DNA from 2 places in the Demequina muriae genome. Region 2 is predicted to be linked to the other one. Evidence: predicted binding sites of a transcription regulator. Region 2 holds the regulator's gene; the other holds the start of a gene.
What was found. The regulator LexA, encoded in region 2, represses DNA repair genes until DNA is damaged. The targets are predictions, from matches to a motif close to TCGAACANNTGTTCGA.
Positions count from the first base shown of each region.

Region 1: imuA' (DnaE2-dependent mutagenesis accessory factor ImuA') is a predicted target of LexA. The motif match lies at 13,210-13,225, and genes of this name have one in related genera.

Region 1 covers NZ_JAUHQA010000001.1:58,828-74,680, reverse strand. The annotation lists gene QQX02_RS00350 (biotin transporter BioY) at 1-236, opposite strand, end outside; gene QQX02_RS00345 (ABC-F family ATP-binding cassette domain-containing protein) at 358-1,932, shown strand; gene QQX02_RS00340 (SURF1 family protein) at 1,943-2,851, opposite strand; gene fabG (3-oxoacyl-ACP reductase FabG) at 2,926-3,630, shown strand; gene QQX02_RS00330 (uracil-xanthine permease family protein) at 3,650-4,984, opposite strand; gene fabI (enoyl-ACP reductase FabI) at 5,129-5,896, shown strand; gene QQX02_RS00320 (SixA phosphatase family protein) at 5,901-6,407, shown strand; gene serB (phosphoserine phosphatase SerB) at 6,541-7,173, opposite strand; gene glgC (glucose-1-phosphate adenylyltransferase) at 7,184-8,425, opposite strand; gene glgA (glycogen synthase) at 8,498-9,700, shown strand; gene QQX02_RS00300 (ABC transporter ATP-binding protein) at 9,711-10,493, shown strand; gene QQX02_RS00295 (NfeD family protein) at 10,590-11,027, shown strand; gene QQX02_RS00290 (SPFH domain-containing protein) at 11,030-12,106, shown strand; gene QQX02_RS00285 (TrmH family RNA methyltransferase) at 12,345-13,145, shown strand; gene imuA' (DnaE2-dependent mutagenesis accessory factor ImuA') at 13,261-13,980, shown strand; gene QQX02_RS00275 (Y-family DNA polymerase) at 13,977-15,749, shown strand; gene QQX02_RS00270 (error-prone DNA polymerase) at 15,776-15,853, shown strand, end outside.
Region 2 covers NZ_JAUHQA010000001.1:250,320-266,172, forward strand. The annotation lists gene QQX02_RS01175 (HelD family protein) at 1-1,927, shown strand, start outside; gene QQX02_RS01180 (matrixin family metalloprotease) at 2,039-2,836, opposite strand; gene serA (phosphoglycerate dehydrogenase) at 2,937-4,133, shown strand; gene QQX02_RS01190 (DEAD/DEAH box helicase) at 4,205-6,394, shown strand; gene nrdR (transcriptional regulator NrdR) at 6,550-7,008, opposite strand; gene QQX02_RS01200 (LysM peptidoglycan-binding domain-containing protein) at 7,088-7,486, opposite strand; gene lexA (transcriptional repressor LexA) at 7,670-8,383, shown strand; gene QQX02_RS01210 (hypothetical protein) at 8,429-8,659, opposite strand; gene QQX02_RS01215 (ATP-dependent DNA helicase) at 8,737-10,782, opposite strand; gene hflX (GTPase HflX) at 10,793-12,286, opposite strand; gene QQX02_RS01225 (class I SAM-dependent methyltransferase) at 12,348-12,974, shown strand; gene QQX02_RS01230 (YdeI/OmpD-associated family protein) at 13,009-13,590, opposite strand; gene dapF (diaminopimelate epimerase) at 13,622-14,536, opposite strand; gene miaA (tRNA (adenosine(37)-N6)-dimethylallyltransferase MiaA) at 14,558-15,532, opposite strand; gene miaB (tRNA (N6-isopentenyl adenosine(37)-C2)-methylthiotransferase MiaB) at 15,540-15,853, opposite strand, start outside.

The sequences.
Region 1 (15,853 bases), 190 kb from region 2:
AGCCCCACCACGAGGTACAGCGACATGGCGGCGGCCGCGCGCCAGGGGCCCAGTGCGAGGGCGGCGAGCACCACTGCGAAGGTCTGCAGCGACAGCGGCACTCCGAAGGCGAGCGTGACCTCTGGCACGGCAGTGGAGGCCGCGATGAACGCGGCGAAGACGGCGACCAGGGCGACGGTCGGGCCGTTCAGGTGGCGGTGCATGAGGTTCCCCTCCTCTGGGACAATGGTTTCCAAGCGCACACGCTACTGGCGGGGACATCGGTCTCTCGCCGTGTGCAGAAACTCTGTGGACACCCCACAACACACGTGTCACCACCCGGAAGGACATTCGTTGATTGCCGCCCAGGAGCTCGAGATGCGCATCGGCGCCCGGGTGCTGCTGCACCCCACGTCGTTCCACGTGAACGCAGGCGACCGCATCGGCCTGGTGGGCCGCAACGGAGCGGGAAAGACCACCCTGACGAAGATCCTTGCGGGGGAGGGGCTTCCCTCCTCGGGCAAGGTCGTGACCAAGGGACTCCTGGGATACCTGCCCCAGGACCCCCGCACCGGTGACCTCGAGCAGCTCGCCATGGATCGGATCCTCGCGGCGCGTGACCTGGCCGGTCTCGCCGCCAAGATGCGCGAGGCCGAGCAGGCGATGGCCAGCGAGGATGACGCGGTCCGGGACAAGGCGATGGACCGGTATCCGAAGATCGAGGAGCGGTTCCGTGCGGCCGGGGGATACGCCGCCGAGGCGGAGGCCTCCCGCATCGCCGCCAACCTCGGGCTCGACGAGCGCATCCTCGCTCAGGAGGTGGGCGTGCTGTCCGGAGGTCAGCGCCGCCGTGTCGAGCTCGCCCGTGTGCTGTTCTCCGGGGCCGAGACGCTGCTGCTCGATGAGCCGACGAACCACCTGGACGCGGACTCGATCGCGTGGCTGCGCGACTTCCTGGTGCAGTACTCGGGTGGACTGATCGTGATCTCCCACGATGTGACGCTGGTGCGCGCGACCGTGAACAAGGTCTTCCACCTGGATGCGAACCGGGGCGTCATCGACCAATACGCGATGGGATGGGACCTCTACCTTCAGCAGCGCGAGGACGACGAGAAGCGTCGCCACCGCGAGCGCCGCAACGCGGAGAAGAAGGCAGGAGAGCTGCTCGCGCAGGCCGACAAGATGCGCGCCAAGGCCTCCAAGGCCGTGGCCGCGCAGAACATGGCCAAGCGTGCGGAGCGGCTGCTCTCCGAGACCGAGGCCACGCGCCAGAGCGACAAGGTCGCCTCGCTGCGCTTCCCCACGCCTGCCCCGTGCGGCAAGACGCCGTTGCGGGCATACGAGCTGTCCAAGTACTACGGGTCGCTCGAGGTCTTCACCGACGTCGAGCTCGCGATAGACCGTGGATCCAAGGTGGTGGTGCTCGGACTCAATGGCGCCGGCAAGACCACGCTCCTGCGCCTGCTCAGTGGCGTCGAGACTCCTGACACCGGCTACATCGAGGCGGGCCACGGCCTCAAGCTCGGGTACTACGCCCAGGAGCACGACATGCTCGACATGAATGCGACCGTGGGGGAGAACATGGCGCATGCCGCGCCCGATCTCGGCGAGACCGAGGTGCGCAAGGTGCTCGGCTCGTTCCTGTTCAGCGGGGACGATGCGGACAAGCCCGCGCGGGTGCTGTCCGGTGGCGAGAAGACCAGACTCGCGCTCGCCACGCTGGTGGTGAGCCAGGCCAACGTGCTGCTGCTCGACGAGCCCACCAACAACCTGGATCCCGCCTCTCGAGCCGAGATCCTTCACGCCCTGAACTCCTACGAGGGTGCCGTGGTGCTCGTCACGCACGACGAGGGCGCCGCCGAGGCGCTCGAACCCGAGCGCGTGCTGCTGCTGCCCGATGCTGACGAGGACCTGTGGAACGACGCCTACCGGGACCTCATCGCGCTCGCGTGATCGACGCGCTCTAGAGCGCGTCCTCGATCTCCTCGTCGGAGGGGCCCTTGCGGCGACGCCGGGATGCGGCCGATGCGCGGGCGGGCTCGCGCGGCGCGCTCACCGCGGTCGGCGGCGGCAGGGGCGCACCGGCGCCGTCCGCGAGGGGGCTTCCGTCCGCGATCCGCTCGTCCGCCGTCCGTTCATCAGCGACGAGGCGATCGCGGCGCAGCAGCAGGATGCCGCCTGCCGGGGCCATCGCGGCGAACAGCCACCACTGCCACGCGTAGGACAGGTGGGGACCCACGGACAGTTCGGGCAGGGGCACCGGGGCGCCCACAGGGGTCTCGGCGCAGCCGCCGTCGTCGCAGATCTCGCGGAGCATGCCGTAGCCCGGGACGGGATCGCCGGCGGGCTCGGGCAGCTGGGCGGGCGTGATGCGCGTGATGCTGTCTCCTGCGCCCTTGCCGTCGTCGGGCTCCCACTCGCGCAGCACCGCCGTCACGGTGACGCGCTGTGTCGCGTCGAGGTCGGGCACGGCGGGGTCCTCGGTGGGGCCCGGCTGGCGGATCCAGCCCAGGTCCACGAGGAACGATCGGCCGTCGTCCGTGTCGAGCCATGCGAGGTACTGCCACGCGGGAGTGCTCTCCACCGGCCGCGTGCGCAGCACGGTCAGCGAGCCCGGGTCGACGATGCCGGTGGCGGTGACCGTCCGCCATTGCGTGCCCGACGGGAGCGCCGTCGCGCCCCGGGGGGCCACCTCGCCCACCTCCACCGGGCCGAGGTCCGCGGCCGCCTCGAAGTCCGCGACGGCATCGGCCCTCTCGACGTGACGTCCGTACTGCCAGAAGCCGAGCATCACGGCGACGGCAGCGACGGACAGCGCGATCGCCATCGTGAGGACGATGCGCATCACGCTGGGGTGGCGGGCGGAAGGCACCCCACGATGCTAGTCGGCACCGGCGCACGCTTCGGTGCCTCGCCTCCCCGGCCATTCGCGCTACCGTGGCGCCCATGACTCGACACGTCCTCGTCACCGGGGCGAACCGCGGCATCGGCCGCGCGATCGCCGAATCCTTCGTCGCCGCCGGCTTCACGGTGAGTTCGATCCATCGCAGCGGCGAACTGCCCGAGGGCGTCGACGGCGCCATCGCGGACATCACCGACACCGACGCCGTGAACGCCGCCTTCGACGCGCTCGAGGAGCGCCACGGCCGCGTCGAGGTGCTCGTCGCCAACGCGGGCATCACGCGCGACGGGCTCCTCATGCGCATGTCGGACGAGGACTTCGAGACGGTCCTCGACACGAACCTCACGGGCACCTTCCGGTGCGTGCGGCGCGCCACGCAGTCGATGGTGCGCCAGCGCTTCGGTCGGATCGTGCTCGTCGGCTCGGTGGTGGGCCTCATGGGCAACCCGGGACAGGTCAACTACTCGGCGTCCAAGTCCGCACTCGTGGGCATGGCGAGGTCGATCACGCGCGAGGTCGGCGCCCGCGGCATCACCGCGAACGTGATCGCGCCCGGCTTCATCACGACGGACATGACGGACGACCTGGGCGCGGACCTCGTCAAGCAGTACGAGGCGAACATCCCCGCCAAGCGCTTCGGCAGCACCGATGACGTCGCCGCGGCCGCGCTGTACCTCGCCTCCGACGGCGCGGGCTACGTCTCAGGGGCCGTGATCCCGGTCGACGGCGGCCTGGGCATGGGTCACTGACCGGGCCGAGGCGTCCGCGCTAGCGGGTCTGCTCCGCGGGCTCGGCGTCGCCGGCTCCATGGTCGCCCGCCACGTAGGCGGGCGAGGCCACGGCCTGGTCGGCGCCGCGCCAGCGGGTCACGGCCGCCATCAGGTGATAGGTCACGAGGGCGGCCGCCGTACCCAGCACGATGCCGCCGAAGGTCATGTCCCCGGCGGTCCAGGTGTAGTCCGCCGCACCGATGATGAGCGCGATGCCGGCCGGCATCAGGTTCACCGGGTTGCCGAAGTCGACGGAGCCCTGGGCCCAGATGCGGGCGCCGAGCACCGCGATCATGCCGAACAGGACCGTCGCGAGGCCGCCCAGCACGCCGGGAGGGGTCGCCGCGATGAGCGCGCCGAACTTGGGCGACAGGCTCAGCAGCAGCGCGAACAGCGCGGCGAACCAGTACGCGGCGGTCGAGTACACCCGGGTCGCCGCCATCACACCGATGTTCTCGGCGTACGTCGTGGTGCCCGATCCGCCGCCGAGGCCGGCCACGGTGGTCGCGACGCCGTCCGCGAGAAGCGCGCGTCCGGTGATCGGGTCGAGGTCGTCGCCCGTCATGGCGGCGACGGACTTCACGTGGCCGATGTTCTCGGCGATCAGCACGAACAGCACCGGCACGAACATCGCCAGCACTGACAGGTCGAACTCGGGCGCATGGAAGTCGGGGAGCCCCACCCAGGAGGCCTGCGAGACGCCCGTCAGGTCGTACTCGCCCCGCAGCGCGGCGACGAGGCAGCCGACGGCCGTGCCGAGCAGGATGGACAGCCGGCCGAGGATGCCGCGGAACAGCACCGTGATGAGCACCACGGCGACCCCCGACACGAGGGCGGTGCCCAACGACTCCTGCACCATGCCCCAGGCGGCGGGCGCGAGGTTGAGGCCGATGAGCATCACGATCGCGCCGGTGACGACCGGCGGCATTGTGAGCTCGATCCACCGGGTCCCGGAGACGTGCACGACCACGCCGACGAGGGCCAGGAGCAGCCCGGTCATCACGAGGCCGCCCAGCGCGACGCCCATGCCGCCCGCACCCATCGCGGCGGTGATGGGAGCGATGAAGGCGAAGCTCGAGCCGACGTACGACGGCAGCCTGTTGCCCGTGATCAGCAGGAAGATGACGGTGCCCACTGCGGAGAAGAAGATCGTCGCGGTGGGAGGGAAGCCGGTCAGCACCGGCACGATGAACGTGGAACCGAACATCGCGAGCACGTGCTGAGCGCCGATGCCGATGGTGCGCGGCCACGTGAGGCGCTCTCGTGGGCGCACGGCGCCGTCGGGGGCGATGGACTTGCCGTCGCGATGCAGGGTCCAGGACATCATGCTCATCGGTTCTCCTCTGGTGACGTGCCACGCCTGCGTGCGGCCCGCGCACAATCTAGCGACTCGAGCGCCGTCGGCGTGGGACCGTGGCCCCATGACACCCGCCCAGGTGCGCAGCCGCTAGGCTTCGGGCGAGGAGGAATGACATACATGGGCATGCTTGATGGCAAGAACATTCTGGTGACCGGCGTCCTCACGGAGGGGTCGATCGCGTTCGAGGTGGCACGGCTGTGCCAGGACCAGGGCGCGACGGTGGTCCTGACCGGCATGGGACGCACCCTCAAGATCACCCAGGCGATGGGTCGCCGGCTGCCGGCGGCCGCGCCCGTGGTCGAACTCGACGTCACGAATCCGGATCACCTCGCGGCGCTCGCGGACCAGGTGCGCGAGCACGTGCCGCACCTGGACGGCGTGGTGCACTCGATCGGCTTCGCTCCGCAGTCCGTCATGGGCGGGAACTTCATGTCGGGGGAGTGGGAGGACGTCGCGACCGCGATGCACATCTCCGCGTACTCTCTCAAGGCCCTCGCGCAGGCGGCGCTGCCTCTCATGACTCAGGGCGGCTCGATCGTGGGACTGACCTTCGACGGTCGCTTCGCGTGGCCGGTCTACGACTGGATGGGCGTGGCGAAGGCCTCGTTCGAGGCCGTCAGCCGGTACCTGGCGCGCGACCTCGGTCCCCAGGGGATCCGCTGCAACCTAGTCTCCGCCGGCCCGATCAAGACCACGGCCGCGCGCCACATCCCTGGCTTCGACCAGATGGAGAGCGTGTGGGCGGAGCGCGCACCGCTCGGCTGGGACTCCGAGGCGACTGAGCCGACCGCACGCGCAGTCACCGCGCTGCTCAGCGATTGGTTCCCCGCGACCACCGGCGAGATGATTCACGTCGACGGCGGCGTCCACGCGATGGGACAGTAGGGGCATGCCCACACTGATCATCGCTCGTCACGCCAAGGCCGAGGCCCCCGCTCCTGGTCTGCAGGACATGGACCGCACCCTCGCACTCATCGGCCGCAAGGCGTCCACGAAGCTCGGCGAGGAGATCGCCGCAGCCGGGCTGAAGCCCGCGCTCGCGCTGGTGTCTCCCGCCACGCGCACTCAGCAGACGTGGAAGCTCATGTCCTCGTCGCTCCCGGACTGCGAGAGCCGCTCGGTCGACGGACTGTATGAGACTGATGTCGAGGGTCTGGTGGAGATCGTGAATGCGATCGAGGGCGTCGACACGGCGATCCTCGTGGGACACGAGCCCACCTCCTCGGCCGCCGCAGCGTTCTTCGCTGGGGTCGGTTCCGACACCACCGCGCTCAAGCGCGTCGCGCACGGCCTGCCCACGGGCACCGCCGCCGTTCTCGAGTTCGACGGATCCTGGGCGGACCTCGGCTCGCGTCAGGCCCGCATGACCGTGGTGCTGTCCGGCCGCGACGTCTGACGGCAGCGAGCTACCGTCGCACTCACGCTCGACGTTCGCCGGTGCCGAGCTAGCGCTCGACGTTCGCTGGGGCCGAGCTAGCGCTCGACGTTCGCTGGGGCCGAGCTAGCGCTCGACGTTCGCTGGGGCCGAGCTAGCGCTCGATGACCTCCAGGACGGCGTCCAGGCGCGGGGCGTTGACGGCGATGTCTGCTTGGCTCTGGACGAGGGGCTTCGCGTTGAACGCGATGCCCAGCCCCGCCGCTGCCATCATGTCCAGGTCGTTCGCGCCGTCGCCCACCGCCACCGCATCGGCCGGAGAGATCCCCAGCTCGGCGCAGAACTCACGCAGGGCCTGAGCCTTGGCCGCCCGGTCGATGACCGGGCCCACCGTGCGGCCGGTGAGGCGCGTATCGGCCGTCTCGAGCCTGTTCGCGCGGAAGCGCTCGATGCTCAGACGTGCGGCGAGCGGTGCGACCACCTCGGCGAAGCCGCCCGAGACCAGCGCGGCCGTCCAGCCCTCGGACTGGAGGGTGCCCACCAGATTCTCGGCGCCAGGAGTGAACTGCACCTCGTCGAGCACCTCGGCGAACACCGTGTCGGGCACTCCCTCGAGCGTGGCGACACGCTGACGCAGCGACTCGGCGAAGTCGATCTCTCCGCGCATGGCGGCATCGGTCACAGCGGCCACCTCGGCCTCGGTGCCCGCGCGTCTGGCGATGAGCTCGATGACCTCGGCGGTGATCAGCGTGGAATCGACATCCAGGACGATGAGCCGTCCGGTCATGCCGCGGCCGTCATGCCTTGATCACGGTGCCCTTGGCGACGACGGTGATGCCTGACTCGGTGACGGTGTACCCGCGCTCGATGTCCGCCTGGCGGTCGATGCCCACGCGCGCGCCCTCTTCGACGATCACGTTCTTGTCGAGGATCGCGCGATGCACCTGCGCATGGCGGTTGACGATGACGTGGTCGAGCAGCACCGAGTCCGACACGGTCGACCATGAGTGCAGGCGCACTCCAGGTGACAGTACGGAGCCGGTGACGGTCGCGCCGGACACGATCACGCCGGGGGAGACCACCGAATCGGCGGCGTGGCCCAGACGGCCCTCCTCGGAGTGGATGAACTTCGCGGGCGGCTCGGTGATGAGGCCCTGGTGCAGCGGCCACTCGTGGTTGTACACGTTGAAGATCGGCATGACGGCGATGAGGTCCATGTGCGCGTCGTAGTACGAGTCGACCGTTCCCACATCACGCCAGTAGTCGCGATCGCGGTCGGTCGATCCCGGAACGTCGTTTTCGACGAAGTCGTAGAAGCCGCACGTGCCCTTGTCCACGAAGTAGGGCACGATGTCGCCGCCCATGTCGTGCTTGGAGTCCTCGTTCTCGGCATCCGCCTTGAGCGCCTCGAGGAGGGGCCCGACCGAGGCCACATAGTTGCCCATCGACGCGAGCACCTCGCCGGGGGAGTCCGGCAGACCCTCCGGGTCCGTGGGCTTCTCGAGGAAGGCCTTGATCATGCCCGGGTTGTTCTTGTCGATGTCGATGACGCCGAACTGGTCGGCCATCTCCTTGGGCTGGCGGATGCCAGCCACGGAGAAGTCCGCACCGGTCTCGATGTGCTTGTCGACCATCTGCGAGAAGTCCATGCGGTAGACGTGGTCCGCGCCCACGATGACGACGATGTCGGGCTGCTCATCCTCGATGATGTTGACGGTCTGGTAGATCGCGTCCGCACTTCCCAGGTACCAGTGCTTGCCGCGGCGCTGCTGAGCGGGCACAGGGGCCACGTAGTTGCCGAGCAGCGGGGACATGCGCCAGGTGCGGGCGATGTGGCGGTCCATGGAGTGCGACTTGTACTGCGTGAGCACGACGATGTGCAGATAGCGCGAGTTCACCAGGTTGGACAAGGCGAAGTCGACCAGTCGGTAGGTGCCGCCAAACGGCACGGCAGGCTTGGCGCGAGCGGCGGTGAGGGGCATCAGGCGCTTGCCCTCACCCCCGGCGAGGACGATGGCAAGTACTTTCGGCGCTGACATACGACCAGCATAAGCGCCACATCCGACGCGCGTAAGGCGGCGCGGCGGGAAGACCCGGACTACCGTGGTGTCATGCGAGCCGACATCCTCACCCGTGAATACCCTCCCCACATCTACGGCGGCGCCGGAGTGCACGTCACTGAACTGGCCGCCGTCCTGGGTCAGCACATCGACGTGGAGGTGCGCGCCTTCGATGGCCCACGCGACGATCCGCACGTGACGGGCTACGAGGCACTGGGTGGAGGCGTAGGCGACCCCGCGCTCGACGTCCTGGCGCACAACCTGCCGATGGCGAAGGACTGCGAAGGCGCCGACCTGGTCCACTCCCACACCTGGTACGCGAACATGGCCGGTCACCTCGCCGCACAGCTGCATGGCATCCCGCACATCCTGAGCGCCCACTCCCTCGAGCCGCTCCGGCCGTGGAAGGCTGAGCAGCTCGGCGGCGGCTACCGTGTGTCGTCGTGGATCGAGCAGACCGCCTACGACGGCGCCGATGCGGTGATCGCCGTCTCCGGCGGCATGCGCGACGACATCCTGCGCTCGTACCCGAGCATCGACCCGGACAAGGTGCAGGTCATCCACAACGGCATCGATGTGGACGCCTGGGCGGCGCCGTCGACCGATGAGGAGCGCGCCGCGGCCGCCGAGGTCGTCGCGCGTTGGGGCATCGACCCGTCCCGACCGGCCGTGGTCTTCGTAGGTCGCATCACGCGACAGAAGGGGCTGCCGCACTTCCTGCGCGCCGTCGAGAAGCTCCCGTCCGAGGTGCAGATCGTGCTGTGCGCCGGCGCTCCCGACACCAAGGACATCGCCGCCGAGGTCTCGGGGCTCGTGTCGAAGCTCCAGGAGCGCCGCGACGGCGTGATCTGGATCGAGGAGCACCTGCCGCGCCCGCAGCTGGTCGCTGTGCTCGATGCGTGCACCGCCTTCGCATGCCCGAGCGTCTACGAGCCGCTGGGCATCGTGAACCTCGAGGCGATGGCCGTGGGCCTGCCCGTCGTCGCCACCGCGACCGGCGGCATCCCTGAGGTCGTGGTGCCGGGCGAGACCGGCACGCTCGTGCCCATCGACCAGGTCGCGGACGGCACGGGCACCCCGACGGACCCCGAAGCCTTCATCGACGACCTGGCCGCGGCTCTCGCGGACATGGTGTCGGACCCCGAACGCGCCCGTCGCATGGGTGCCGCAGGCCGTGAACGCGCCGCCGAGCACTTCTCGTGGGAGACCATCGGGGAGCGCACGCTGGCGCTGTACAAGGACATCCTCGGATAGGCTCGTGGCCATGACTGAGGTGCTGACTCTCGAAGGTGTGAGCCTGCGCCGCGACGGCAATTCCATCCTGTCCGGGATCGACTGGACCGTGAACGCCGACGAGCGCTGGGTGGTGCTCGGGCCCAACGGTGCGGGCAAGACCTCGCTCGTCACGATCGCGTCGGCTCGCATGCATCCCACCGAGGGCACCGTGCGGGTGCTGGGGGAGACGCTCGGCGAGGCTGACACGCAGGACCTGCGCACGCGCGTGGGACTGTCGAGCGCCGCGCTCGCGGACCGCATCCCCGACGACGAGACCGTGCGCGACGTGGTGATGACCGCGGCGCATGGGGTCACGGGACGCTGGCGCGAGGAGTACGACACGATCGACGAGGAGCGGGCCGACGCCCTGCTCGCGGCGTTCGGGATGAGCGGCTTCGCGGAGCGCGAGTTCTGGACGTTGTCGGAGGGCGAGCGCAAGCGCGTCCAGATCGGCCGTGCGCTGATGACCGACCCGGAACTGCTGCTGCTCGATGAGCCGGCCGCCGGTCTTGACCTGGGTGGTCGCGAAGAGCTGCTCGCGGCGCTGTCCGAACTCGCGGGAGACCGACGTTCGCCCGCGATGGTCATGGTGACCCACCACGTCGAAGAGATTCCCACGAACTTCACGCACGCGATGCTGCTGCGTGACGGAGCCGTGGTCGCCAGCGGATCGCTGCGCGACACCCTCACCTCGGTGAATCTGAGCGAGGCATACGGCATGCCCGTGCGGCTCCACGCCTACGAGGGGCGCTGGACGGCTCGTCGCGGCTGATCCGCCGCGCTGGGGATTCGAACCGGAGCGTTTTCATCCGTGAGGACGATGCTTCCCTCGAACCGTGCCTGTTAGGTTCGAAAAAGGAGGTGAGCCGTGGACTCTCTGTGGTGGTTCGTAGGAGCGATGGTGCTGGGCATCGTCGAAGTCTTCACGCTGGATCTGACCTTTGCGATGCTCGCTGGCGGCGCGATCGCCGGTGGCGCAGCGGCGCTGCTGGGCCTGCCGTGGTGGGTGTGCGTGATCATCGCGTGCGCGGTGGCCGCCCTGCTGCTGTTCTCGCTCAGGCCCTACCTGCTCAAGTCGATCCGCGCCAAGGGCGCGGTCATCGAGACCAATGCGGCCGCCCTTGCAGGTGCCGCAGCCCGCTCTCTGGACGAGATCACCGAGTTCGCTGGTCGCGTCAAGCTGGCGGGAGAAGTGTGGTCTGCGCGTACCCAGGACGATGCGCCTGCGATCCCCGAGGGGGCCGAGGTCGTCGTGCTCGAAATCAGGGGAGCGACGGCCATCGTCGCGCCCGAGAAGGGGAACTAGTTATGGATCCAGTCCAGATCGCGATCGCCGCCGCGGCGGTCGTCCTCGTCCTATTCGTCATTACGGCGATCGCCCGCGCGATTCAGATCGTGCCGCAGGCAGAGACCCGCGTGGTGGAGCGGCTCGGCCGCTACGCCCGCACACTGCAGGCGGGCATGCACCTCCTCATTCCGTTCGTCGACCAGGTGCGTCAGAAGGTCGACATGCGCGAGCAGGTCGTGTCCTTCCCCCCGCAGTCCGTGATCACGTCGGACAACCTTGTCGTCGAGATCGACACCGTCATCTACTTCCAGGTCACCGACGCTCGCGCGGCGGTCTACGAGATCGCCAACTACATCGTCGGCATGCAGCAGCTGACCGTGACGACCATCCGTAACGTCATCGGCACCATGGACCTCGAGCAGACGCTGACCAGCCGTGACCAGATCAACGGCCAGCTGCGCACCGTGCTGGACGAGGCCACCGGCAAGTGGGGCATCCGTGTGGGACGCGTCGAGCTCAAGGCCATCGACCCGCCCGTGTCCGTCAAGGACTCGATGGAGAAGCAGATGCGCGCCGAGCGTGACCGTCGCGCCGCGATCCTGACCGCCGAGGGCGTCAAGCAGTCACAGATTCTCACCGCCGAGGGACAGAAGCAGTCGGCGATCCTGAAGGCCGAGGGTGACGCGCAGGCCGCGATCCTCACGGCCGAGGGTGAGGCCCGCGCGATCCTTCAGGTGTTCGACGCCATCCACGAGGGCGACGCCGACTCCAAGCTGCTCGCCTACCAGTACCTGCAGATGCTCCCCGAGATCGCCAAGAACGAGTCGAACAAGGTGTGGTTCGTGCCCACCGAGTTCACGGGCGCGCTGAAGTCGATCTCCGCGGCCTTCGGTGCCGAAGAGGCCGCCGAGCCTCTCACGCGCGATCACGAGCGTGGCAAGGACCGCAAGTCCAAGATCACCTCCGCGCTCGTCGACCCTGCAGAGGCGCTGCGCCTGGCCAAGCAGGAGGTGGCGGACGCCACGTCCGACGCCACCGAGGCCGGCACCACCTCGGGTCGCCCGTTCAACCCGGACGCCGAGAAGGGCCAGCAGTAGCCCACCCCTGTCCGGCACTCTTGGTCGCCTAGCGGCCTTCCGAGCGTCCTGTCCGGCACTCATCGTCGATGGGTGCCGGACAGGGCGCTTTGCTGTGCTGTAGGCGACACTCAGTGCCGGACAGCGAGCAGCGCCTTCGCCCCGCCTTCACTGCCTTAGCGTCCCAGTGGAGCGTGAGTGCCGCCTGGGCGGCTCCTCGTGATCCTGGCGGTCACTGAGTGTCGGACACAATGGGTCCGTGATCACCGACCCCTCCGACCCGCGCCTCGACGACTATCGCGGCCTCACCGACGTGGCGCTGCGCCGCCGCATCGAGCCCGAGCGCGGCCTCTACATGGCCGAGGGCGCCAAGGTGATCGAACGCGCGCTGGCTGCCGGGCATCGGCCGCGTTCCGTGCTCACGAGCGAGCGGTGGCTGGAGGGCATCCGGCAGGCGCTCGAGGGCGCGGGCGTCGACGCCCCCGTCCACGTCGCTCCCGAGTCCGTGATGGAGTCGGTCACCGGCTACCAGGTGCACCGCGGCGCGCTGGCGGCGATGGAGCGCCCCGTTCTCCCCTCGCTGGAGGAGATCGCGCGCGATGCCAGGCGCATCGTCGTCCTCGAGGGGATCGTCGATCACACGAACGTCGGCGCGATCTTCCGCTCGGCGGCGGGCATCGGCGCTGACGCGATCGTGGTCGCCCCCACCTGCGCCGACCCGCTGTACCGCCGCAGCGTCAAGGTGTCGATGGGCACGGTCTTCCAGGTGCCGTGGACCAGGGCAGACGAGTGGCCGGGGGCACTGAACGAGCTGCGTGACAGGGGCTTCGTCGTGGCCGCGCTCGCCCTGGCGGACGATGCGGTGGGCCTCGACGAGTTCGCGGCGGCCGGGCACGATCGGGTCGCCCTGGTGATGGGTGCGGAGGGCGACGGTCTGTCGCGCGCGGCCCTGCAGGCGGCCGATGCGGTCCTCACCATCCCCATGGCCGGGGGAGTGGACTCGCTCAACGTGGCTGCCGCATCGGCCGTCGCGCTGTGGGCACTGCGGCCCCAGCCGTGAGCCGTCCCCGGGGAGTTCAGCGCTCGGATTGACTCGGCGCCGATGTCGGCGTTCAATGCGATAATCGAACATATGTTCGAACGCGAGGACTTCTCGCAGTGATCGCAGGAGCGCCATGTCGACCCAGACGGACCCGGATGCCTCGCAGCAGCGGCGGCTGAGCCGCGCGCGTGCGGCGCTCAAGGGCGTCGAGGCGCGCATCGGCGCACCCCGCACCGCGTCGGATCGTCCGGTGCTGCCGCTCGCCTCCGAGCTCGCGCCGCTGCTGCCGGAGGGACTGGGACGCGGCCAGGTGGTCTCCGTCACCGGCGCCACCTCGCTCATGCTCGCCCTCGCCTCCGCGGCGTCGGCAGAAGGGTCCTGGACCGCGGCGATCGGCATGCCCACGGTGGGGGTGGTGGCGGCCGCCCGGCGGGGCATCGCGCTTGAGAGGTTCGCCCTCATCCCTCACCCGGGGGCACAGGCGGCGCAGGCGGTCGGGGCATGCGTGGACGGGATGGATGTGGTGCTGCTCGGCGAGAGACTCGCGCTGTCCGACGCGGATCGGCGTCGGTTGGCCGCGCGGGTCAAGGAGCGCGGCGGGCTGATCATCGCTGCGGGTGAGTGGCCGGGCGCGCACGTGACGCTCACGGTCGAGCGCTCCTCGTGGGAAGGCCTGGGCGCGGGGGACGGGAGGCTCATCGAACGTGAGCTCACCGTCGCTGTCAGCGGGCGTCGACAGGGTGCCGTGCGGCGCGTGCGCCTCACCTTGGACTCCGCCCCCGGCCTGCGGTTCGCACGGCCGGGTGCACGCATCGATGTGGACCGCGTGAACGTCGACGGGGAGGTCGCATGAGCGAGATGGTGTCGCGACGCGCGGGCGGCGACGGCGCTCCGCGGGCCGATGCGCGGGCGGGGGCTGCCTCCTCCGCACAGTCCGGGCCCGTGGCGACGGTGCGACGGGCGGTGCTGTGGGTCCCGGATTGGCCGGTGGTCGCAGCGATGTCCGAGGCCGGCATCGGTGCGGACACCCCCGCAGCGGTGCTGCACGGGCGCGGCATGATGGCGGTCTCTGCTGCGGCACGGGCAGCGGGGGTCAGGCGCGGCATGCGCAAACGGCTCGCCCAGCGGGCATGTCCCGACCTGGTGATCCTGCCTCACGACGAGGGCCGGGACTCACGGGTGTTCGAGACCGTCGCGGCTGCGGCCGAGGACGTCGTGTCCGGCGTGGAGATCTCGCGGCCGGGGCTGCTGATGATCCCCGCCGACGGCGCTGCTCGTTTCCACGGCTCCGAGGCTGCGCTCGCGGAGGCGCTGGTGAACTCCGTGGCGGAGCTCGCGGGCTGTGAGAGCGCCGTGGGGGCCGCAGACGGGCTGCTCGCCGCGATCCTGGCTGCGCGCGCCTCCGAGCTGGTGCCACCCGGCACGTCGCGCGAATACCTGGCCGGCGTCCCCGTGGGGGTGCTGCCACTCGCCGCCATGGAGCGGCGCCAGCGCGAGCAGGTCGAGGACCTCGTGGGGGTGCTGGTGCGGCTGGGCCTCACGTCGCTGTCCGACTTCACGAGCCTGCCGGCAGGCGACGTGCTCGCCAGGTTCGGCCCGGTGGGGAGGTGGGCCCACCGCATCGGCCGCGGGGAGGACGTGCGGCCGCCGGTGCTGCGTCGCTCCGAGGACGACATCGCCGTGAGATACGAGTTCGAGGAGCCGGCGCAGCGCGTCGAGCAGCTCGCGCTCGTCGCCGGTCACGTGGCCCAGCAGCTCGACACCGCCCTCCTTGAGGCCGGCGTGCGATGTGGCCGGGTGCGGATCTCCGCCGCCACCGAGCAGGGGGACCTGCTCGAGCGCGTGTGGCGCACCGACGTCGGCTCGCGCTCGGGTGCGTTCTCCAGGCACATGACGGACCGGGTGCGGTGGCAGCTCGAGGGATGGCTGTCGGGCACGGGGTCCGGTCCGGAGCCAGCGCCGTTGACTGCGCTGGGCCTGACGGCTGAGGATGTGGTGCCGCTCGGCAGCGAGCAGGCGTACCTGTGGGGAGGGGTGTCGGGATCCGACTCCCGTGCGCAGCGCACCCTGGAGCGGGTGCAGTCTCTGCTCGGGCCCGATGCCGTGCTCGCCGTGCGCGAGCAGGGCGGCAGGTCGCCCAGGGACCGGGTGCTGGCGCTGCCATGGGGACAGGAGGCGACGCCTACGCGCCGCATCGAGCATCCGTGGCCCGGAAGGATCCCCGACCCTGCGCCCGCCACCGTGTTGCCGTTGCCGGAGCCGCTGCAGGTCCTGGATGCAGGCGGGGCGCCTGTGCGGATCGACCGCCGGCTCGCGATGAGTGCTCCTCCCACCTGGGTGCGCCTGCAGGTGGACCCGCGGGACGAGCGCGCGGCCGCGGCCCGGCGGCACCCGTCCTCGGGTCACGTGGGTCGTGGCGAGGACGGGCCGACGTGGGGACTCGCGCAGCCCGTCGAGGCGTGGGCCGGCCCGTGGCCCGTGGTCGAACGGTGGTGGTCGCAGGACTCCTCGCGCCGCGCCTGCCTGCAGATCGCGCTCAGGCGCCCGGACGGGAGGCCTGGTCAGGCCGTGCTCGCGTCCTTCACCGCCGGGGCGTGGGTGCTGGAGGCGGTCTATGACTGACGGCGTCCTATGACTGGCGGTGCGTGATGACTGATTGTGTCGACTATGCCGAGCTGCACGCGCACAGCGCCTTCAGCTTCTTGGACGGCGCGAGCCATCCTGAG
Region 2 (15,853 bases):
CATCGGGCTCTCCGACGCCGACCACGCACCGCTCCTCACGGACTGGCGGGCTCCCGCGGCGCAAGCGTTCTACGCCGCGACCGCTGCGAACCCCGGCGGCGTCATCAACCGCCGCCACCTCACCACCCGCGGTCGCACGGTCGTGGCGGTCGAGGACGACGTGCTCGACGTCGAGCGCCTGCACGAGGCCGGACTCGACGAGGGGCTCGCCGGCGAGGGCGCGCTGCTGGCCGCTCTCGGCGCGCGCCGCACCGGCCGCATGGGCGACATCGTCGCGACCATTCAGACCGAGCAGGATGAGGTCATCCGCGCTCCACTCACCGGCGCGCTGGTCGTTCAGGGCGGGCCGGGCACGGGCAAGACCGCGGTCGCCCTGCACCGCGCGGCGTTCCTGATGTACCACCACCGCGAGCAGCTCGAGCGGCGAGGGGTGCTGATGATCGGCCCGTCGCGCCAGTTCCTGCGCTACATCGACCACGTCCTTCCGTCGCTGGGCGAGACCGGCGCCGTGTCGACGACGCTCGCCGGACTGGTGCGCGAGGCGACGATCACCGGCGTCGAGTCGGACGAGGTCGCCGCCCTCAAGGGACGCACCGAGATGGCCACCGTCGTGAAGAATGCGGTTCGCGAGCGCCAGCGGGTGCCGCAGGCCGACCAGGAGGTGCGGATCGACGGGCGCACCGTGGTGATCCGGCGCTCCGACGTCAAGGAGGCCCAGTCGCGCGCGAGGCGCGAGGGCAGGCCTCACAACGATGCGCGTGCCGCGTTCGCGAAGGACATGATCTCGCGGCTCACGAACCAGCTCATGGAGCAGCTCGAGTCCCACCTCGACGCCGACGACCGCATCGAGCTCGAGCGGGACGTGCGCGACTCGAAGCCCATCCGCGTCATGCTCAACCTGTGCTGGCTGCCCGTGTCCCCCGCGCAGCTGCTGCGCGACCTATTCTCCAAGCCTCACCTGCTGGACTACGCCGCGCGCTCGTTCGACCAGGCCGAGAGAGACCTGCTGCTGCGGCCCGCATCGGCGCCGTTCACGGAGGCGGACATCCCCCTGCTCGACGAGGCCGCCGAACTGCTCGGCGACATGCCCGGCGACGCCCCCCGAGCCGCCAGCTCCGAGGCCAGCGAAGAGGAGCTCGACTACGCGCGGTCCGTCCTCGACACGTTCGGCGGCGACGGCATGGTGAGCGCCGAATCGCTCGCCGCGCGCATGAAGGGCAGCGAAACGCGGATGTCCGTGGCCGAGCGCGCCATGCGGGACCGCACCTGGACCTACGGGCACGTGGTGGTCGACGAGGCCCAAGAGCTCTCCCCGATGGCATGGCGCATGCTGCTGCGCCGGTGCCCCACGCGCTCCTTCACGATCGTGGGCGACGTGGCGCAGGTGGCCTCGGCCGCCGGCACCCGCTGGTGGCCGGAGACGATGGACCCGCTGTTCGGCGACTCCTGGCAGATGCGCGAGCTCACCATCTCGTATCGCATCCCCGCTGCAGTGGCCGAGGTCGCTCAGGCCTTCGCGACGGCCGCGCGCCTGCCCGTGAGCGAACTGCGCGCGGCGCGAGAGCTGGACGATGCCGTCGCCACCACGGCGGTCGACGGCGTCGATGCGCTGATGAGCACCGCGGCACGTGTGGCGGCTCAGCACGCGAGCGAGATGGCGGATGGCGAGGGCGGTCTCGTCGCCGTGATCGTCCCCGACACGATGGCGGCCAGCGCACGCGCGGCCGTCGCGGCGTCAGCGGTCGACGGAGCCGATGTGGAGGTCCATACGGCGCGAGAGACGAAGGGACTCGAGTTCGACGTCGCCGTCGTGGTCGAGCCTGCCGCGATCGCTGCGCGTCCCGGCGACCTCTACGTGGCGCTCACGCGTCCCACCCGACGCCTCGAGATTGTGCATGCGGAGGCGCTGCCCGCAGGCCTGGCCTGACCGCCTGCTCGACACGCGCATCGGCCGTGGTCCGAACGTCGCCGGTGCGGCGCGATCCGTCTCCTGGCGGGGGTGCCCTGGTGGCAGAGCCTCTCTACTGGCAGGGCCGCTCTACTGGCACGGCCCCGCGCCTGCGATCGCCAATCCGGCCCTGTCACCTGGACCCCAGGTGATGAGCATGCTGTTCTCGTCGTTCATGAGCTCCGTGGGGTCGTCGACGTGCGCGAGTCCGATGACATGGGCGAGCTCGTGCATGATCACCGCCGTGGCGAGCGCCGTGCCCCGGCGCGACTCCATCAGCTCTGTCACGTCCTCGGTGTCGAGCACCACCACGCCGGCCGCCAGGAAGCGCTGGTCGCCGAACGCCCCGTTCACGGAGCTCGAGCCGCCGAGCCCTGTCACGGAGCCCGCAAGCTCGGCCGTCTGCTCCTCGGTGGACCAGCCGACGATGACCGGCGCGAACCCCTCGCCATACCGCTCCTGGAACAGCGGGCGATCGAACCCTGCGACCTCGTCCGTCTCCCCCACGTACTCGAAGACCAGCCCCGTGTGCCGAGCCACGTCCGCGAAGGCGTCGTGCACCAGCTCCTCGGCGCCCGTCGGCATGCCGGCGGGGTTGTGGGTCCATTCCACGGCCCGACAAGGGTCATAGCGCGTGGGTCCCTGGGCCGTCTCCTCGAACATGAACGCATGGCTGCCGTCCGTGGTGACAGGAAGGCTCGAGGCCCGACGTTCCGAGGGGCCGTCCGGAATCGGGATGCGGATCTGCTCGCCCTCCACGACCAGCACGTTGCGCGGCTTGCCGAGGTGCTGCCACTCCGACAGGTCGAAGCCGGTGGCGTAGGCGGTCCCCACGACCGCGACCGCGCCGACCCCGAGGATGACGGCCAGCCGGCCGAGAGTTCTCATGTCCCCAGACTGCCACGGAGCCCGACTCCGGGGACCCTCGTCGGGCCCACCGGGACTGTGGAGTTGGTAACACCCCCGCGAGTGCGAGATACTTCGGCACGTGCGCGCACTTCTCTTGGAAAACCTCCACCCCCAGGCCACTGCCATCCTCGAAGCCTCCGACGTCGCTGTGGAGAACCACGGCGGCGCGATGGACGAGGACGAACTGATCGAGGCCCTCGACGGCGTCGAGCTTCTCGGCATCCGCTCGAAGACCCAGCTCACCGAGCGGGTGATCGCGGCGTCCCCGTCGCTGTGCGCCGTCGGAGCGTTCTCGATCGGCACCAACCAGATCGACCTCGCCGCGGCCGCGCGTCGCGGCATCGCGGCGTTCAACGCGCCGTTCTCGAACACGCGGTCCGTGGTCGAGATGGCGATCGCCGAGATGGTCTCGCTCACCCGCCGCCTGCCGGTGCACAACCGGCTGATGCACGAGGGGGTGTGGAACAAGAGCGCCGACGGCGCACACGAGATCCGCACTCGCACGCTCGGCATCGTCGGCTACGGCAACATCGGCTCGCAGCTGTCCGTCGTCGCCGAGGCGCTGGGCATGAATGTGATCTTCTTCGACAGCGCAGAGAAGCTGGCGCTGGGCAACGCGACGCGCATGCCCACCCTCGAGTCGCTGCTCCAGGCGGCGGACATCGTCACGCTTCACGTGGACGGCCGCGCCGGGAACCAGGGCTTCTTCGGCCGGGCCCAGTTCGAGGCGATGAAGCCCGGAGCGCTGTTCCTGAACCTGTCCCGCGGCTTCATCGTCGACGTCGAGGCGCTCCGCGAGGGCCTCGAATCTGGTGCCATCGGCGGCGCCGCGATCGACGTGTTCCCCGAGGAGCCCAAGAAGAAGGGCGACCCGTTCGTGTCGCCCCTCCAGAACGTTCCCAACGTCATCCTCACGCCCCACATCGGCGGCTCGACGGAAGAGGCGCAGCGGGACATCGGCATCTTCGTGTCGACCCGCCTGCGGGACTATGTCGAGACGGGGTCCACCTCCTTGAGCGTCAACCTGCCGAACCTGCAGTTGGAGTTCCCCCAGGGCGCCCACCGGATCGCGCACCTGCACGACAACATCCCCGGTGTGCTCGCTGCGGTCAACCGCGAGCTCGCCGAGCACGACGTCAACATCGAGGGCCAGCTGCTCGCGACGCGGGGGGACCTGGGCTACGTGGTCACCGACGTCGCGTCCGGATTGACGGACGATGCGGTCGCTGCGCTGGGCGCGATGCCCGGCACGGTGCGCCTGCGGGTGCTCTCATAGCCGCCGGCGCCGTCCCATTCCGCGACCTCGGGCTTCCCGAGGCCCTGGTCGCCGCGCTCGAGAGCGCGGGCATGGAGACTGCCTTCCCCATCCAGTCGGCGACGATCGCCGATGCGCTCGCCGGACGCGACGTTCTCGGTCGCGCCCGCACGGGCTCGGGCAAGACGCTTGGCTTTGGCCTGCCCGCCATCGCACTGCTCGCTCAGACCGGCCGGCCGACGCCGCATCGGCCGCGTGCCGTGGTGCTGGTCCCCACGCGTGAGCTGGCGATGCAGGTCAACGACGCTCTCGAGCCCTTCGCCCACTCCATGCACGTGTCGCTGCGACTCATCGCCGGCGGGCTGTCGATGTCGAAGCAGATCCGCTCCCTCGAGCGCGGCGTGCACCTGGTCATCGCGACCCCCGGGCGGCTCGCGGACCTCGTGCGCCGCGGCGAGGCCGACCTGTCGGAGACGCGCATCGTCGTGCTCGACGAGGCCGACCACATGGCCCAGATGGGCTTCATGGACGAGATCGAGGAGATCCTCGAGCGCGTTCCCGGCGGCGCCCAGCGACTGCTGTTCTCCGCGACGCTCGACGGCGACGTCGACAAGCTCGTCGCGACCTCCATGACCGACCCCGCGCGCCACGACGTCACCGGTGGAGACGACGGCCCCTCGACGATGAATCACGTCGTGCTGCATGTCCCGCCGCACGCGAAGTATCAGTTCGCCACTCGTATCGCCGCGCGGAAGGGCCGCACGATCGTGTTCGTGCGCTCCAAGCTCGGATGCGACCGGATCGCGGCCCAGATGCGCGAGGCGGGAGTGCTCGCCGTCGCGCTCCACGGGGACAAGTCTCAGAACGAGCGCAACGCGGCCATCACGGGCTTCCGCGCGGGCACCATTCCTGTGCTCGTGGCGACCGACGTCGCCGCTCGAGGCATCCACGTCGACCACGTCGACCTGGTGATGCAGATGGATCCGCCTGCGGACCACAAGGACTACACCCACCGCGCGGGACGCACGGCGCGTGCCGGCGAGGACGGCCTGGTCGTCACCCTCGCACTCCCCCATCAGCGACGCACGGTCGAAGGTCTGATGGACCGCGCCGGGATCGACGCGACGGTGACCGTGCTGCGCCAGCCCGACGAGGCCGCGTTCACCACGCTGTCCGGGCTGACAGGCGCCAAGGAACCCTCAGGGGAGCCCGTGGCGGAGCCGTACATGGGCGGCGCCGGACGACGCACGCGCGACTCGGGTCGCCCGGATCGTGGGAATCGGTCCGCACGCCCCTCGCGAGGCGACCGCGGCCGCCGGCCGGTGCACGGTCGCGCTGCGGAGGTCGCACCGACCCCGCAGCACGAGCACGCCAAGGCCCGGAACGAGCTCGAACGTCGCGAACGCGAACTGCAGGCGCGTGAACGTGAGATCGCGTTGCGCGAGCAGCGCCTCGGCGATCAGGGTGCACCGGCCGCTGAGCCACGCACGACGAACGCGCGCGACGACCGCACACCCCGCAGCCGTGAGGGCTGGGCCACCAAGTCGCCCAGCGGGCGCGACGCGTGGAAGCGCAAGCCGGGCGGCAAGCGCGACCGCAGGGATGACGAACGCCCGGGCCGCGCGCGCGACGAGCGGAACGCGACCGGACGGCGCGACGAACGTCCCTCCACCGGCTGGATCGATGAGCGTCCCGGCCGTGGACGCGGCGAGCGCCCTGGACGCGGACGCGATGAGCGTCCCACCAGTGGTCCGCGTGACGCGCGTTCCACGCGTGGGCGCGGTGAACGGCCCACCACCGGCTGGCGTGACGAGCGTCCCTCCAGCGACCGCCGCACCGACCGCACCGACCGCACCGACCGCCCGGGCGGTGACAGCCGTGGCACACCGTCACGCGGGCGAGAGCGCGACGCGCGTCAGGATCGTGGCGAGCGCAGCGAGTGGAGCGGCGCCCGCCGCAGCGGTCCCCGAGACCGCGGCGACGACCGTGGCGAGCGCACACCCGACACGCGGGGCCGTGGCCCTCAGCGTCGCAGCCCCGGGCCCGCGGACGCACGCGCCGTACGGCGTGGAGCGGAAGACGGCAAGCAGCCTCACCGTTCCGATCGCGATGATCGCACCGATGGCTCCTGGGACTCCGGTTCCACCCGACCCGAGCGCAGCGACCGGCCCAAGCGCCCCTCGACCGGCGCCAAGAAGGCCGGCAAGGGCGACAAGAAGAAGGGCAAGGGTGCACCTGCGGCGGGACGCCGCGGCAAGCCCCGGCCCAAGAAGAAGAACTAGCCCGCACTCGAACTAGCCGGCACTCGAGCTAGCCGGCACTCACCGGCCCCACCCGGTCGCGTGGCGCAGGGCGCCGCCGTGCGCCGGTCGCGCGTGGACGCCGCCACACGACAGCAGGCGACAGCGGAGGTCCCTGCGGAGAGCGAGCCGCGCGCTCAGGAGTCGGAGGCGTCCTCGGCACGCAGACGCGCAATGGCACTCTCGAAGTCGTCCAGGCTGTCGAATCCCTGGTACACGCTTGCGAACCGCAGGTAGGCGATCTCGTCGAGCTCGCGCAAGGGCGGCAGAATCGCGAGCCCGATGTCGGTCGCGTCGATCTCGGCCTGGCCAGAGGCGCGGATGGCCTCTTCCACCTTGTGCGCGAGATGCGCGAGGTCGTCGTCGCTCACGGGCCTGCCCTGGCACGCCTTGCGCACGCCGTTGACGACCTTCTCCCGGCTGAACGGTTCCGCAACCCCACTGCGCTTGAGCACCGTGAGGCTCGCAATCTCGAGAGTCGAGAAGCGCTTGCCGCAGTTGGGGCACTCGCGCCGTCGCCGAATCGACGAACCATCATCTGAGGTGCGGGAGTCGACCACTCGCGAGTCGGGGTGGCGGCAGAACGGGCAGTGCATGGCACTACTCTCCCACGAACACCCCACCACCGGTTTGCCTCAGGCGTGACGGCGCCTCGCGGTCAGCGGGGCCTGACGGTCAGCGCTCCAGAGCGGGGATGTGGATCTGCTCGCCGGCACGCAGCGACGAGTCGTCCATGGCGTTGAGCGTCTGGAGCTGAGAAACGGTGTCGCGGACGTCCTCGCCCGGGCCCGTGATCGCGGAGGCGATGGACCACAGGCTCTCGCCCTGGGCCACGGTGTAGGTGTCGAAGGCGATGGCGTCGGTCGACTCGGAGCCGGCGAATGCGCGAGGCGCCAACAGCGCGATCAGGGCCAGGACGACAAGCACGAGCATGACGCGACGTGCACGCCCGGCGGTGGTGGGCAGCGGACGGACGCTCACGACCCGCCGCACCTTCACGGAGGTGTCACGTGGCACCCGGACAACTCCTGGTGCCCGGACCACTCCTGGCGCCGTCATCGCGTATGCAGTCATGTCACCCTCCATTCGAACATGTGTTCGTCGAACACTTGTTCTATTAGTAGCACTCGGCCGTCTGTCACGCAAGACACGCTCGAACATATGTTTGATTTCGATGCGTCCGTGCCCTAGCGTCATGAGTGTCACTTCATCACCGAGGTCTGACATCGACACGGGCCCGGCCCGCGAGGAGGAGTCATGGACGAGCGCACCAGCGAGGGCGGCGCCACCATCCACCAGTTCCCGGGCGGCGCGTCCGGCGGGCTCACCGACCGGCAGCGCCGCATCCTCGAGACCATCAAGGAGTCGGTCGAGTCGCGTGGCTACCCACCGTCGATGCGCGAGATCGGCGAATCCGTGGGGCTGACGTCGACGTCCTCGGTGAAGCACCAGCTCTCGGCTCTCGAGACCAAGGGCTTCCTCCGCCGCGATCCTCACCGCCCGCGCGCCATCGAGGTGGTGCTTCCCGACTCCAGCCCGGCAGATTCGACCGTCACCCTGCCGGCCGGCCTTCCAGCAGAGGCGCCGCAGGATGACACGATCTCGATGGTTCCGCTGGTGGGACGCATCGCCGCAGGTGGCCCGGTGCTGGCGGACCAGTCAGTGGAGGATGTGTTCGCGCTGCCCAAGCAGCTCACGGGCGACGGCGAGCTGTTCATGCTCAACGTCGTGGGCGACTCGATGATCGACGCCGCCATCTGCGACGGGGACTGGGTGGTCGTGCGCCGCCAGCAGACCGCCGACAACGGCGACATCGTGGCGGCACTTCTCGACGACGAGGCCACCGTCAAGACCTTCCGTCGGAGGGACGGTCAGGTCTGGCTCATGCCGCACAACCCGAACTACACGCCGATCGACGGCACGCACGCCCGCATCATGGGCAAGGTCGTGTCGGTGATGCGCCGCATCTAGCGCTGCCGGTCGGCGCACTCCCCCGGCGCATCGGCCCACGCCGCCCTACTGCTGGCTGCGCCAGCCGTCCTGCCAATGGAAGCCGCCCTTGATGGCGCGGCGCATCGCGCTCATGGAATTGGCAATGGTCGTCTGGTAGACCCTGGACTGCTCCGATTCGGCCTCGTCCGCCATGCGGCGCGAGCCCGCCTCGAAGTGCGCGAGGTACTCCGCGAAGCGCTCGCGCTCGGCCTCCTGGCCGCGAACGAACTCCTCAGACGGGGTCGTATCGGTCATCGTGGGTCCACCTCCGGTGCGTGCAGTCTGCGACCCCAGCGTACGGCCCCGAAGGGTCTGCGGCGGCGCGACTGGCGCTAGACGCCGCGCTCGCGCGCCGCCGTGTCGAGACGCCGCAGCGCCTCGAGCACGGTGTCTCGATCGGTGGTGCCCCACAGCGGTGGCATCGATCGCGCGAGATACCCGCCGTAGCGTGCGGTGGCCAGCCTGGAGTCGAGCACCGCCACCACACCGCGGTCCTCCGACGAGCGGATGAGCCGCCCCGCTCCCTGAGCCAGCAGCAGCGCGGCATGGGTCGCGGACACCGCCATGAAGCCGTTGCCGCCGCGCTGTGCCACGGCCTCGGTGCGCGCCTGAGAGATGGGCTCGTCCGGCCGAGGGAACGGAATGCGGTCGATCACCACGAGCGATGCCGTCTCGCCGGGGGCGTCGATGCCCTGCCACAGCGATGTCGAACCGAACAGGCACGCGCGCGGGTCCTCGCGGAAGCGTTCGACGAGGGTGGGCAGCTGATCATCGAGCTGGTACATGATCGGCACGTCGAGCCGGACACGCATCGCCTCCGCGGCGGCCTGGCCTGCGCGGTGCGAGGAGAACAGCCCGAGCGTGCGCCCGCCCGCCGCCTCGATGAGAGCCGCGAGCTCGTCGAGCGCCTCCTCCGAGATCCCTCCCGGCCCCGGCCGCGGCAGGTGCGACGCCACGTACAGAATGCCCTGGCGCCCGTAGTCGAAGGGGCTGCCGGCGTCCATCGAGATCGGGTCGTCGACGCCGAGGTGACGTGCCATCGCGTCGAAGTTGCCCCCCAGCGCGAGCGTCGCGGAGGTGAACACGGAGGCCTTGTCCGCGATCAGCTTCTCGCGGATCAGCCCGGCCACGTCCAGAGGCGCCGCCACGATGCGCACGGCCTGGCGAGAGTCATAGTCGCCGTCGGGCGGCGCGAGCCACACCACATAGCGACCGTGCTCGCCGAGCAGCTCCTCGCACACGTCGAAGACCTCCGTGAGAGCGGCGGTGGCCATCTTGGCGGTGGCCGATGCGCTTCCTCCCGAACGCGCGCCGTCGGCGGTGTCCTTGGTGGTCTTCTGCACCTGGGTCAGTGCCGCTCGAGCCGCGCCCCGGAGGAGGTCCACCGCCTCGGCGAGGTCCTCTGGCAGCCCCAGTCGCAGTCGGCCCGGCTCGCAGTCCCCCAGTGCGCCGTCCAGCGCCCTGGCGGCCCGGTCGAGGTCCTCGGAGGCCACCCCGCAGCGGCGCGCGGCCCTGCCCGCACGGTCCACGCGCTGGAGCGTGAGCTCGTGGGTCGCCGCCGATGTGATGCGGCCCACGAGCTCATGGGCCTCGTCCACGATGAGCGCGTGATGGTCGCCGAGCATGTCGTGGCTGGCGGCCTGCACGCCGAGCACCGCGTGATTCGTGACGACGATGGGGGCGCGCGCGGCGTGGTCGCGCACCGTCTGCGAGAAGCACTCGCTCAGCATCGGGCACTTGGACTCGAGGCACTCCCGGCCGCTCACGCTCACCTGCGCCCATGCCCGATGCGACACTCCAGGCACGAGGTCGTCCCGGTCACCGGTCTCGGTCTCGTCCGCCCAGGCGTGCAGGCGCGCGACCTCCTTCCCGAGGTCGCTCGTCGGTCCGGTCGGGACGGGCAGCATGTCGTCGTCGGGCTCGCCGTATCCGCCGGCCATCTTGTGGACGCACAGGTAGTTGCTGCGCCCCTTGAACAGCGCCACCTCCGGACGCGACCCGAGCTCCGGCTCAAGGGCGTCGAGCACCAGCGGGAGATCCTTGGTGAACACCTGCCGCTGCAGAGCGAGCGTCGCGGTGGAGACCACGATGCGCTTCTTGGACCGCACGGCCTCAGCGACCGCTGGCACCAGGTAGGCGAGCGACTTTCCCGTGCCCGTACCCGCCTGGATCAGCGCGTGCTCACCGTGTCCGAGCGCACGCTCGACGGCGGCTGCCATCGCCGTCTGCCCCTCGCGCTCGACTCCCCCCAGCGCGGCGACCGCCCTGCCGAGCAGGCGGGTCGCCTCGGTGGGCGCGGCGGTGCCTGCTTCGATGGTCTCGCGGTCGGTGGCGGCCGACACCTCGGTCGCTGCCTCGGGCGTCCTCGCCGCGGTCACGCGACGAGGATCATGCGGCCGGGGCGGCTGCCTGGAGCCGGGCCGCGAGGGAATCGTCGACCATCGCGATCAGCCGCGTGCCTTCTGGCTCGTGCGACTCCTCGATGACCTCGCCGTGCAGGTGCGCCTCATGGATCAGGTCTCCGCGGGTGTACGGCACCACGATGTCGATCCTCACTTCGGGTCGGGGCAGCTCGCGGGCGATCAGATCCAGCAGCTCCGACATCCCCGCGCCTGTGAGCGCCGAGACCTCGATGGTGATCTCCGGGCGTGCGCGCAGGCGCATCAGCGTCTCCGGCTCGGCGATGTCCGCCTTGTTGAGCACCAGCACTTCCTTGACGGTGTCGGCGCCGGGCACGTCGGACAGGACGGCGCGCACGGCGCTCACCTGGCCCTCGGGATCGGGGTGCGACGCGTCGACCACGTGCAGCATCAGGTCCGCGTGCGCGACCTCCTCGAGCGTCGACGAGAACGCCGCGACCAACTGGTGCGGCAGATCGCGGACGAACCCCACGGTGTCGGAGACGGTGTACTCGCGGCCATCGGGGGTCTGCGACCTGCGCACCGTCGGGTCGAGCGTCGCGAACAGCGCGTTCTCGACCAGCGCGCCGGCGCCGGTGATGCGATTGAGCAGTGAGGACTTGCCCGCGTTGGTGTAGCCGACGATCGCCACGTTGGGAAGCGCAAGCCTGCGGTCCCTCCGGACGTTGCGGGCAGGCTCCATCGCCTTGATCTCGCGGCGCAGCTGCGCCATGCGAGTGTGAATGCGGCGGCGGTCCAGCTCGATCTTGGTCTCGCCAGGGCCGCGGGAGCCCATGCCTGCGGCGGCGCCACCCACCTGTCCACCGGCCTGCCGCGACATCGAGTCACCCCAGCCGCGCAGGCGCGGAAGCAGGTACTCGAGCTGGGCCAGCTCGACCTGCGCCTTGCCCTCCTTGGACTTGGCGTGCTGGGCGAAGATGTCCAGGATGAGCGCGGTGCGGTCGATGACCTTCACCTTGACCACGTCTTCGAGCGCGCGACGCTGGCTGGGCGCCAGGTCGTCGTTGACGACCACGGTGTCGGCGCCGAGCGCGGCGACGATCTCCTTGACCTCGATGGCCTTGCCCTTGCCGATGTAGGTGGCCGGGTCCGGGTTGGGGCGGCGCTGCAGCACGCCGTCGAGCACCTCCGAGCCAGCCGTCTCGGCGAGTGCCGCCAGCTCGCGCAGGCTGACCTCGGCATCGGCCGCCGTGCCGTGAGACCACTGACCCACGAGGACGACCCTCTCGAGCCGCAGCTGGCGGTACTCGACCTCGGTGACGTCCTCGAGCTCGGTCGACAGGTTGCCCACCCGCCGGAGCGCCGCGCGTTCCTCACGATCGAGCTGGTCGCCGTCGTAGTCGGTGCGCGCCGTGCCGCCCTTGCCGAGGACGGTGCTGGCGCGTGCAAGGACCCGCTCGATCACCGCATCGGCGCGGGAGGGAGTGGGCTCGGAGGGCTGGTTCTCGTCAAGGTCGCTCATGCTGAGTCCATTGTCTCACCGGCCGCCGACAGGCACCACCAGCGACGGTACGCTCGCATGCGTGAGCGAGGACCACTACTTCACCGCAGAGCCCGCCTCTGCCGACGAACGCCGTGAGCGGACCGTCCATCTGGCCGGCCGCGACGTCGTCGTCGAGACCGCATCGGGCATCTTCTCCCCCGGCCACATCGATGCCGGCACCCAGGTGCTGCTGCGTCACCTGCCCCCCGCTCCGGCGGGAGAGGTACTCGACCTGGGATGCGGGTGGGGGCCGCTGGCACTCACAGCCGCCCTGGAGACGCCCGATGCGCGGGTCACGGCCCTCGACGTCAATCGGCGCGCGCTCGACCTGGTGACGCGCAACGCCGCTCGCCTTGGCGTGGCGGACCGCGTGCGCGCCGTCGGGCCGAGCGACGTCCCGGCGGACGCGACCTTCGCGGCGATCTGGTCGAACCCGCCGATCCGCATCGGCAAGGCCGCGCTTCATGACCTGCTCGCCATGTGGCTCCCCCGCCTCGCGCCCGGTGGGGAGGCGTGGCTCGTGGTGCAGCGCAACCTCGGGTCCGACTCGTTGGCCCGCTGGATTGCTGACCAGCGCGACGATGCGGGCTCGCCCTGGGGCCAGATCGAGAAGGTCGCGAGCGCCAAGGGGTTCCGGGTGCTGCGTCTGACGCGCCCTCCCGAGTGAGCGCCCTGCAGAGCGGCCGCCCCGCCACGCGCGACTAGGGGTACCCGCGCTCTCCCCTGCTCGCCGCATCGGCGATGCGCGTCACGCGATCCGCGCGCGTCTGCGGGCGCTTGGCCAGCACGAGCTGCGCGAGCATGAACTTGCGCGCCGACGGAGGGAATCCGTCCCAGTGCTCTGCCGCGCCGTCGCGGGCCTCCAGGGCGGCGCGGAGGTCCTCCGGCACCACCAGGTCCTCGACGTCGTCCAGGAGCGTCCACGAGCCGTCCGCCTTCGCGGCGGCGATGACCGCGGCGCCCGCAGGTGTGATCCGGCCCTCCGCCTCCAGTTCCGCGATGCGCACCTTGTTGGTGCGAGCCCAGCCCGAGCCGCGCTTGCGCGGGGAGCAGTACTGCAGCGTGCGGTCGGCGTCCAGCTTGCGGGCGGTCGCGTCGATCCAGCCGAAGCAGAGCAACTCCCGCACCAGCTGGTCATATGTGAGCCCCGTGCGCCCGGAGGCCTGTCGCCACAGCACCACCCAGACGCCGTCCGCCGTCGCATGGTGCGCCGCCAGCCAGTCGCGCCACTCCGCGGCGTCCTCCGGGTGGATCCGGGGCCTGCCGTCCGGGTCGGCCTCCACGGGGTGCATCGTCAGGGACCGGGGCGCTGCGTCATACGGTGGGCGCGGTCGCAGGGACGCCGGAGACGTCGACCTCGCCATCGGCGACGAGCAGGGCTGGCCCCTCGAGCACCGTGCGCGTCCCCACGATCCGCACGGTGACCATGCCGCCGGGCACCTCGACGTCCCAGATGTCGGGCGCACCGTCGCCGGCCCAGGAGCGGACCGCCACGGCCACCGCGCACGCGCCGGTGCCGCACGAGCGGGTCTCGCCCGACCCGCGCTCGTGCACGCGCATGCGCACGCGGCCACGTTCGATGCCGTCTCGCACCTCGCCGCCGCGAGTCACGACGAACTCGACGTTGGAACCCGCGGGCGGCGTGGGGGTGACGCGCGGCGCCTCCGTGAGGTCGAGCGCCTCGAGCTCTGACGTCGAGGCGAGCGCGACCACATGGTGAGGGTTGCCGACGTCCACCGACAGCGCCGGGCGCGCCGGCACGAGGCCGCGCGCCTCCACCTCGGCGTCGAAGCCGCCACCGGAGTCACCGAGGCGGAACTCCCCCATGCCCACGGCGTAGCGGCCGCCACCCAGAGAGCTGAGGGTGCGGGTGCCGCCCCTGGTGGCGATCGTGAGGCCGCCCGCCAGGTCGACGCCCGCGTCCCTCTCGAGGAGTGCGGCGAAGACGCGCGCGCCGTTGCCGCACATCTCCGACGTCGAGCCGTCCGCGTTCCAGTAGTCCATGAACCAGGTGCGCGCGTCGAGGCCCGCACCCGCAGGCACGGACCCGGCGCGTACGGCGCGGATCACTCCGTCGGCGCCGATGCCGGCACGCCTGTCGCACAGGTAGCGCACCAGCGCGGGCGTCAGGTCGATCTCACCGTGCTCGTCGAACAGCAGCACGAAGTCGTTCTCGGTGCCATGCCCTTTGGTGAAGCGCAGCCCTGGGGTGACATGCAGTCTGACCATGCGCCCAGGCTACCCGTGCCTTCAGACGTCGAGCAGTGCCAGGACGTCGTCGGCGGCACGGCTCACATCCGCCGCATCGACCGGCGCCGCCACCCACCGGACGCGGGGGTCAGGGCGGAACCACTTGCGCTGACGGCGAGCCAGCCGCCGCGTATGCACCTTGATGAGGTCCCGTGCCTGATCCGCGTCGAGTTCGCCATCGAGGTATCGCAGCGTCTCCGCGTATCCCACGGCACGCCGCGCCGTGACCCCGTCGCGCAGGCCTCGGTCGGCCAGGGTGCGCACCTCATCGACCAGCCCCGACTCCCACATGTGGTCGACGCGCTCGTCGATGCGTGGGTCCAGCACGTCATAGCCGAGGTCGAGCCCGATCTGCACCGCCGGGATCTCGTACTGGTGGGTCGGCAGCGTCGCCGAGAACGGCTGGCCCGTCAGCTCGATCACCTCGAGCGCGCGCACGATGCGCTTGGCGTTCTGGGCGGGGATGCGCGCGGCCGCAACCGGGTCGGCGGCCGCGAGCTCGCGGTGCAGCATGCCCGGACCTTCGGTGTCAGCGCGCGCCTCGAGACGTGCCCGCACCGAAGGGTCGGTGGGCGGGAACTCGAACGTGTCCAGCAGCGCACGGACGTACAGCCCCGAGCCGCCGGTCACGATGGCACGACGACCGCGCGCGTGGATCGCGTCGATGTCGGCGCGCGCGGCGCTCTGGAACCCAGCGACCGATGCGTCCTCCTGGACGTCGAGGGTGTCCAGCTGATGGTGCGGCACCCCCTTCCGCTCGGCGAGCGTGAGCTTGGCCGTGCCGATGTCCATCCCTCGGTAGAACTGCATCGCATCGGCATTGACGATCTCGCCGTCGAGCCGCTCGGCGAGCGCGAGCGACACGGCGGACTTCCCGGTCGCCGTGGAGCCGACCAGGGTGATGGCCGCGGGCGCGTCCGAGCGCACCGCATCGTCCGTCCATGCGGCCGATGCGGGGGTGCGGTGACCTGTCACCGGCGCCTCAGGTCCGGGACGGGCGCAGCGACGGGATGCCGAGCCCCACGGGCCCTGCGGGCGCACTGGCACCCGTGCCGCATGAGGATCCGCATCCCCCGGCGCCGTGGTCGTGCCCGTCGCCGTTGGCGGCGTCCCACGCGTCGCCCGCGCGGGTGCGACGCACGGTGTACGTGCCGCCCTCCAGCGCACTGTCCGCGATCAGGTGGTGGGGGGCCGCGTGCGTCACCTCGACGGTCACCATGTCGCCGGGGCGCGGGATGTCGTCCCCTGCCACCTCAGGCACGGCGAAGTGCACCAGGCGGCTGTCGGGCGCCCGGC